Pseudoxanthobacter soli DSM 19599: one gene and its partner. The protein of the gene in region 2 interacts with the protein of the main gene of each other region in a pairwise test. Links are inferred from orthologs where the notes say so. Each region holds a gene or a part of one and is shown on either strand. Other genes may lie near its edges.

What was found.
Region 1: the proteins of grpE (region 2) and BUF17_RS07585 interact in binary tests that used the Escherichia coli proteins (3 or more experiments, as listed by UniProt). The link is inferred for Pseudoxanthobacter soli DSM 19599 from one-to-one orthologs.

The regions. Positions count from the first base shown.
Region 1 is NZ_FRXO01000002.1:719,341-722,721, reverse strand. Bases 444-3,291 are described here. They hold BUF17_RS07585 (Nramp family divalent metal transporter), read right to left. Parts: upstream 2,619-3,291; coding sequence 1,269-2,618; downstream 444-1,268. Other genes in these bases: BUF17_RS07580 (heme ABC transporter permease), read left to right, coding at 3,126-3,291; ccmB (heme exporter protein CcmB), read left to right, coding at 606-1,262; ccmA (heme ABC exporter ATP-binding protein CcmA), read left to right, coding at 444-585. In the rest of the region: more of ccmA, read left to right, coding at 1-443; more of BUF17_RS07580, read left to right, coding at 3,292-3,381. UniProt on the Escherichia coli protein: H(+)-stimulated, divalent metal cation uptake system. Involved in manganese and iron uptake. Can also transport cadmium, cobalt, zinc and to a lesser extent nickel and copper. Involved in response to reactive oxygen.
Region 2 is NZ_FRXO01000005.1:197,536-200,798, reverse strand. The notes cover bases 105-2,834. They hold grpE (nucleotide exchange factor GrpE), read right to left. Parts: upstream 1,908-2,834; coding sequence 1,302-1,907; downstream 105-1,301. Other genes in these bases: BUF17_RS13670 (hypothetical protein), read left to right, coding at 2,661-2,834; trxA (thioredoxin TrxA), read right to left, coding at 2,030-2,368; BUF17_RS13685 (autotransporter family protein), read right to left, coding at 105-1,061. Also shown: more of BUF17_RS13685, read right to left, coding at 1-104; more of BUF17_RS13670, read left to right, coding at 2,835-3,038; BUF17_RS13665 (glycoside hydrolase family 17 protein), read right to left, coding at 2,986-3,263. UniProt on the Escherichia coli protein: Participates actively in the response to hyperosmotic and heat shock by preventing the aggregation of stress-denatured proteins, in association with DnaK and GrpE. It is the nucleotide exchange factor for DnaK and may function as a thermosensor.

The DNA of each region.
Region 1 (3,381 bases), on a different replicon or contig from region 2:
GGGCGGCGGGTTCTCGACGGGGTGGACTTCCGCCTCGCGGCGGGACAGGCCATGGCGGTCACGGGAGAGAACGGTGCCGGCAAGTCGACATTGCTGCGCGCCATCGCCGGCCTCGTGCCCATCGCCGGTGGCAGGGTGGCGCTCGAGGGCAGCGGGCTCGACGACGGCCCGGCGGCGCGCGCGATGCACTATGTCGGTCACCTCGACGCCCTCAAGCCGGGGCTGACGGTGGCCGAGACGTTGCGGTTCTGGGCGTGCTTCCTCGGGTCGCCGCACGACGGGCGGCATCGTCGGGTCGAAGAGGCGCTCGACAGCCTCGATCTTGCGCCGCTCGCCGACCTGCCGGCGGGGCTGCTTTCCGCCGGCCAGCGCCGGCGGCTCGCTTTCGCCCGTCTGGTGGCGGTGCCGCGCCCGGTCTGGCTGATGGACGAGCCCACCGCCGCGCTCGACGCGGCTTCGGCCGCCCGCCTGGGCGCGCTGATGGCCGGGCATCTTGGTCGCGGGGGCATCGTCGTCGCCGCCACCCACGACAACCTGCCGGGCGTCGATCCCCTCCGGCTCGACCTGCCGGGGGACGCCGCATGACCGGCGGCATCCTCCCCGCCCTGTTCGCGCTCTACCGGCGCGACCTCGTGCTCGGCTTCCGGGTGGGCGGCGGCGCCCTCGTCGGCGTGCTGTTCTATCTCGCCGTGGTGGTGGCGATCCCGTTCGCCATCGGGCCGGACCTTGCGCTGCTGGCCCGGCTCGGTCCGGCGGTGCTCTGGATCGGGGCGTTGCTGGCCACGCTGCTCGGCCTCGACCGGCTGTTCCAAGCGGATCGCGACGACGGATCCCTCGACCTCCTCCTCATGGGCGAGGCGCCGTTGGGCCTCGTCGTGCTGGCGAAGGCGCTGGCGCACTGGACCGCGACTGGCCTACCGCTGGTCGCGGCAGTTCCCGTCCTCGGGCTGTTTCTCAATCTCGGGCCGGAGGCGATCGCGGCGAGCGCGCTCTGCCTTCTCGTCGGCACACCATCGCTCACGCTGATCGGTGCCATCGGCGCGGCACTGACGGCCGGCCTCGGCCGCGGTGGGCTGCTCATTCCGGTGCTGGTGCTGCCGCTCGCGGTTCCCGTGCTGATCTTCGGCATCGCCGCGACCACAGGGGCGTTCGGCGCCGCGGCCTTCTGGCCGCCGTTCCTGTTGCTGGTCGCGATCCTTCTCGTCGCCCTGGTGGCGGCGCCGGTCGCCGCCGCCGCCGCGCTCAGGGCCGGGGAAGGCTGATAGCGTTCAGAGCAGCCCTGCCGCCTCGATGATCAGGCGCACGTTGAGCACGATGATGATGAGAGCGGTGATGGCGGCGAGCGCCGTCATCCACAGCGGGGCGACGAACTCGCCCATCTTGCGCCGGTCCGCGGTGAACATCACCAGCGGGACCACGGCGAACGGCAGTTGCAGGCTCAGTACCACCTGGCTCAGGATGAGGAGATGCGCAGTGCCTTCGTCCCCGTAGATGATTGTCACGACGATGGCCGGCAGAATGGCGATGGCACGGGTAATGAGCCGCCGCAGCCACGGCGCCAGACGGATCGAGAGGAAGCCTTCCATCACGATCTGGCCGGCGAGCGTCGCGGTGACGGTGGAGTTGAGGCCGCAACACAGCAGTGCGATGGCGAACAGCGTGGGCGCGATGGCGGCGCCGAGCAGCGGCTGCAGCAGCGCATGGGCCTGGCCGAGTTCGGTGATGTCGAACTGGCCCCGGTCATGGAAGCTCGCCGCGGAGAGCACCAGGATCGAGGCGTTGACGAAGAACGCCACGCCGAGCGCGATCGAGGAATCCCACGTCGCGAACTTCAGCGACTCGCGCTTCTCGGCGGGCGTGTCTCCGAGCCTGCGAGTCATCAGGATGCCGGAGTGCAGATAGAGATTGTGCGGCATGACCGTCGCGCCGATGATGCCGAGCGCGAGATAGAGCATGCCGGGATTTGTGACGATCTCGGTGGTGGGCGCGAAGCCGCGGATGACGCTGCCCCAGTTCGGATCGGCAAGCCCGATCTGCACGATGAAGCACACCGCGATGACGCCGAGCATGGCGACGACGAACGCCTCGATCCAGCGGAACCCGACCGTCTGGAGGAACAGGATCAGCGCCACGTCGAGCGCGGTCAGCACCACGCCGATTTCAAGGGGAATGCCGAACAGCAGGTTGAGGCCGATCGCGGTGCCGATCACCTCGGCGAGGTCGGTGGCGCAGATCGCGAGCTCTGCGAGCAGCCAGAGCATGTAGCCGACCGGACGCGGAAAGGCATCGCGGCAGGCCTGCGCCAGATCGCGGCCGGTGGCGACTGCGACGCGGGCGCAAAGCGCCTGCAGCAGCATCGCCATCAGGCTCGACATCAGCACGACGACGAGCAGCGTCATGCCGTAGGCGGAGCCGCCGGCAAGCGAGGTCGCCCAGTTGCCGGGGTCCATGTAGCCGACCGCGACGAGATAGCCGGGGCCGGCGAACGCAGCGGCACGCCGCCACACCGACGCGCCGGCCCGGGGCGAGATGCTGCCGTGGACTTCAGGCAGCGAGAGCCCGGAGCGGGCGCGACGCCAGCCGGATTCCGCCGAAAGGGCCGAATTGGGTTCGTTCATCGATGCTCCCCGCGCGACTGGCCGGCGTGCCGACATACGACCGACCGTCGCCCCCTGACTTGAATTACGCATACAATTCCCGATGCCTCCGGCCACGCCGGCACGGAAAGGCATTGCGTTCATCCTGGACCGGCTGAGACCGGTGCACCTGAGGCGCAACGGCCTTTCATGGCCCATCAGCACTTAATGCGACTAATTTGCAAAACTAATGACAGCCTCTGACATTGTCGAGAGTTGCAGAGAAATTTTTGCGACTTATTCCGAATAAACGTATCGCCGAGAGGCTACGTTCCGGCGCGCACCCGGTTTCGCGCGAATTTCCGGCGTGCGCCGGATGGCGCCGCCGCCGGTGCGGACTTCCGCCGCCGGACGATGCAGACCGTTCCCTGTTTCCACCGCTTCCGCTCATGCTCTAGATTGGGTGGGTAACGAGCCTCGGAGCGGGCCGGGGGCGGCCGCGCCGCCATCCCGGACCGCAGCCGGGCGCCGGTTCGCAGAGCAGAAGCCATGCCGTTCGCATCCGCCGTCACGGACCTCGCCAATCCCGCCCGCTTTCTGGCGTTCACCGGGCGCGTGCTGCCGTGGCTCGCCGGCATCACGACGGTGGTGATGGCGGTCGGCCTTTGGGGGGCGCTGTTCGTGGCCCCGCCCGACTACCAGCAGGGCGAGACCGTCCGCATCATGTTCGTCCACGTGCCGTCCGCCTGGCTGGGCATGGCGGCCTATGTCGCGATGGCGGTTTCGGCGCTTGGTACGCTGGTGT
Region 2 (3,263 bases):
GCGTCGGATGTCAGCGCCCCGGTGTTGCGGATCGGATTGTAAATGCCGGGAATCGTGGCGATGTAGCCGTTGATGCCGTTCGAATCGATGTAGATGCCGACGACATTGTCGCCGTAGGCGGAGTTCGACGACACGACCTTGCCGGGGATGTCGATCTCGTACCAGCTCGTCTTGCCGAGGGCGTCGATGTGCATCACCGCCGGATGGACGGTGCCGTCGGCCGTGATCCAGTTGGCGACGAGATTGTATTCGCCAGACCGGCCGGCGCTCGTGATGCCCTCGAAATGGGTCGCGACCGCGCCGGGATGATCGTAGGTCTCATAGGTTCCGGTGGTGAGATCGTAGATATAGCCGTGCTCGGCGTGGAGCCCGCCGCCGACCATGATCTCCCCGTAACCGCCCGCGATCTTGTCGCCGTAGACGCCGTATGCGGTCGTGCTGATCGCACCGGGAATGTTGTTGGTGGTGTAGGTGCCGGTGTCGATATTGTAGATGAAGGCGTTTCCGGTCGCGAGGCGGGTGTCGTAATTGCCGACGACGAGATTGCCGAAGGTGCTGTGCGCGATCGTGTAGAACGTGCCGGGATCGGGATAGACGAGCGGCGTGATCCGCTGTCCGGCCGGCTGCGCGGCATCGTAGAGATAGCTGAGGTCGTAGGGCGCCGAGACCGTGGTCTGGTAGCTGCCGACGACGCGCAGGATGCCATCCGGCGTGCCGAAATTCGGGCCGTAGGGCGAGGAGCCGATCGCGCCGGGAAAGTTCGCGCCGTTCGGAGTGGGCTCCGGCATCGGCGACCAGGTCTGCGCCGCCATGTTGTAATAGAGGCCGCCGGTGTCGTCGGTGCCCGGGATGGTGTAGTTGCCGACGATATTGTCGCCCCGGATGCCGGTCAGGAAGGTCCCGTTCGATCCGAAATTGAGCGTCTGGTAGGTGGTGGGCGTTTCCGGCCGCGGCGATTCCGCCCGAGTTGCGGTTGCGACGCCTCCGAGACCGAGGCCGATGACGGCGAGCCTGCAGCCCCACCGCAACGGCGCCCCACCGTTGCAAGTCCGGTTTTCCATCTCATGTTCCCCCGCCTCATGGATGAGGCCAGGAAAGCCTATAGACGGTCGGGAACCTTGGCGATGGCGCTTTTTGCGTGCTCGCTCGCGAAAGGCGACGTCGCACCCGGCCTTGGGTGCGACAAATGAAAACAGCCGCGCCCAGTGGGCGCGGCCGTGTTCGTCGAACGGTATTCGGAACGCGATGGTGTCCGGGAAGCGATGGCGCCCTGGCGAAATGCCGGCGAAGCAACCGCGCTCTCAGCCCGCTGTCTCGTCCGCGGCCTTGGCAGTGGACTTCGGACCGCCCTTGGAGACGCCCACCAGCGCCGGGCGCAGCACGCGGTCGCCGATGACGAACCCCTCCTGAAGCACCTGAACGACGGTGCCGTTCGGAACCTCGGCGTTCGGAACCTCGAACATCGCCTGATGCAGGTTGGGATCGAACTTCTGACCGCTCGGTGCGATCTTGCGCACGCCGTGCTTCTCCAGCCCCTTCAGAAGCTCGCGCTCGGTGAGTTCCACACCGCTCAGCAGGTTGGTGAGCGCGCTGTCGGCCGCGGCCCGCGCCTCCGCCGGCAGCGCGTCGAGCGCCCGGCGCAGGTTGTCGCCGACGCTCAGCATGTCGCGGGCGAACGAGGCGATCGCATAGCGGCCCGCATCCTGCACCTCGCGCTCGGTGCGCCGGCGCAGGTTTTCCATCTCCGCCAGCGTGCGCAGCACCTGATCGCGCAGATTGTCGTTCTCGGCCTTCAGCGCCGCAACGGCGTCCGACGCGGCAGCCTGAGGCTGCTGCGCATCCTCGCTGCCCACGGCCTCGGCGGCCGGTTCGGTTTCCTGGGTCGGTTCGCGGCTTTCGGTCGTCATGTCGGTTCAGTCTGATCTCGGGATTGTTCGGATCTCGGGATACCCGTTCGCCGGCATCGGCGGACCGATACCGGCGATTACGTATCGGTCGTGGAGCCGGCGCCCGGGCGCCGGCCGTCCGGTCAGATCGCGCTCTTGATCCAGTCCTGAAGCTGCTGCTTCGGCAGGGCGCCGACCTTCGTGGCGGCGAGTTCGCCACCCTTGAAGACCATCAGCGTCGGAATCGAGCGCACGCCGTACTTGATCGCGGTCGCCTGATTCTCGTCCACGTTCAGCTTGGCGATGCGGACGGATCCTTCGAGGTTGGAGGCGATCTCCTCCAGCGCTGGCGCGATCATCTTGCACGGGCCGCACCACTCGGCCCAGAAATCGACGACGACCGGAACGTCCGCGTCGAGAACATCGGCCTTGAAGGACGTGTCGGTCACCTTGGTCGTGGCGGAGTCTGCGGCGGAAGCCATGTCGAACCTCATCTGTCGCGAACGCGACGTTCGGGGAACTGGGGCGCCGAGGCCGGGCGTGGCATCGGCGTCGGGTTCGGCTGGAACGTAGGAACTGCCCCCCCGCCCGTCAAGGTTGGCAGCGCCCGGCACCGGCCCGGAACCGGCGGGAAACGGCTTTTCCACCCCGCGAATTCGCCGTTGCGCACCGCCATCGGAGCCGCCATGGTCGGCGGAGGGTCGAGAGAACCGAGCGGACGCCGCGACGGCATCCCGGTTGCGTGCCGGCCCGTTGCCATCACACCGGACGACGATGACCAGACTGCACTTTTCGCTTCTCAATCTTCTCGCCATCGGCTTCGCCGCCGTCGTGGCCCTCGGCGTCGCGCTGTGGCTGCGCTACGGGCTGATCGACGTGACCGAGATCGCCCAGTCCTGCGAAGCCGGCGAGGCGTCGCTGCGCTGCACGGTGCGGATGGTGTTCAACCAGGGCTTCCGCACGGTGTTCCCGGGCATCGTCGCCGTGCTGATCGGCCTCTATACGCTCGTGCGCCCGAGCGTTTTCCTGTTCGGCGCCACGATCGTGGCCGCCGTGCTGTGCATCGTGCTGTTCAGCGCGTGGCCCGCGGGCCTCGCGTTCACGCTCGCGATCCTGTCGCTTGCGCGGCCGGCGCGGACAGCCCGCGGCTGAACGGCCTGAGTGCGACCGCGAGCGCGGCGAGCACGATCGAGAACGCCCAGGCCTGCCAGTTCAGCACGCCTTCGTTCGCCACCACGCCGATGGCGGCCGCCACGATCACAAGAGCGAACAGACGTTCCGACCGCCCCGCGGGGCCGATGGCCGGCACGATCAGCAAGGCCGCGGCAAGCGGCGCGAAAGCCGCGAACTGGAAGTCGCGATAGCGCGAATCGGCGA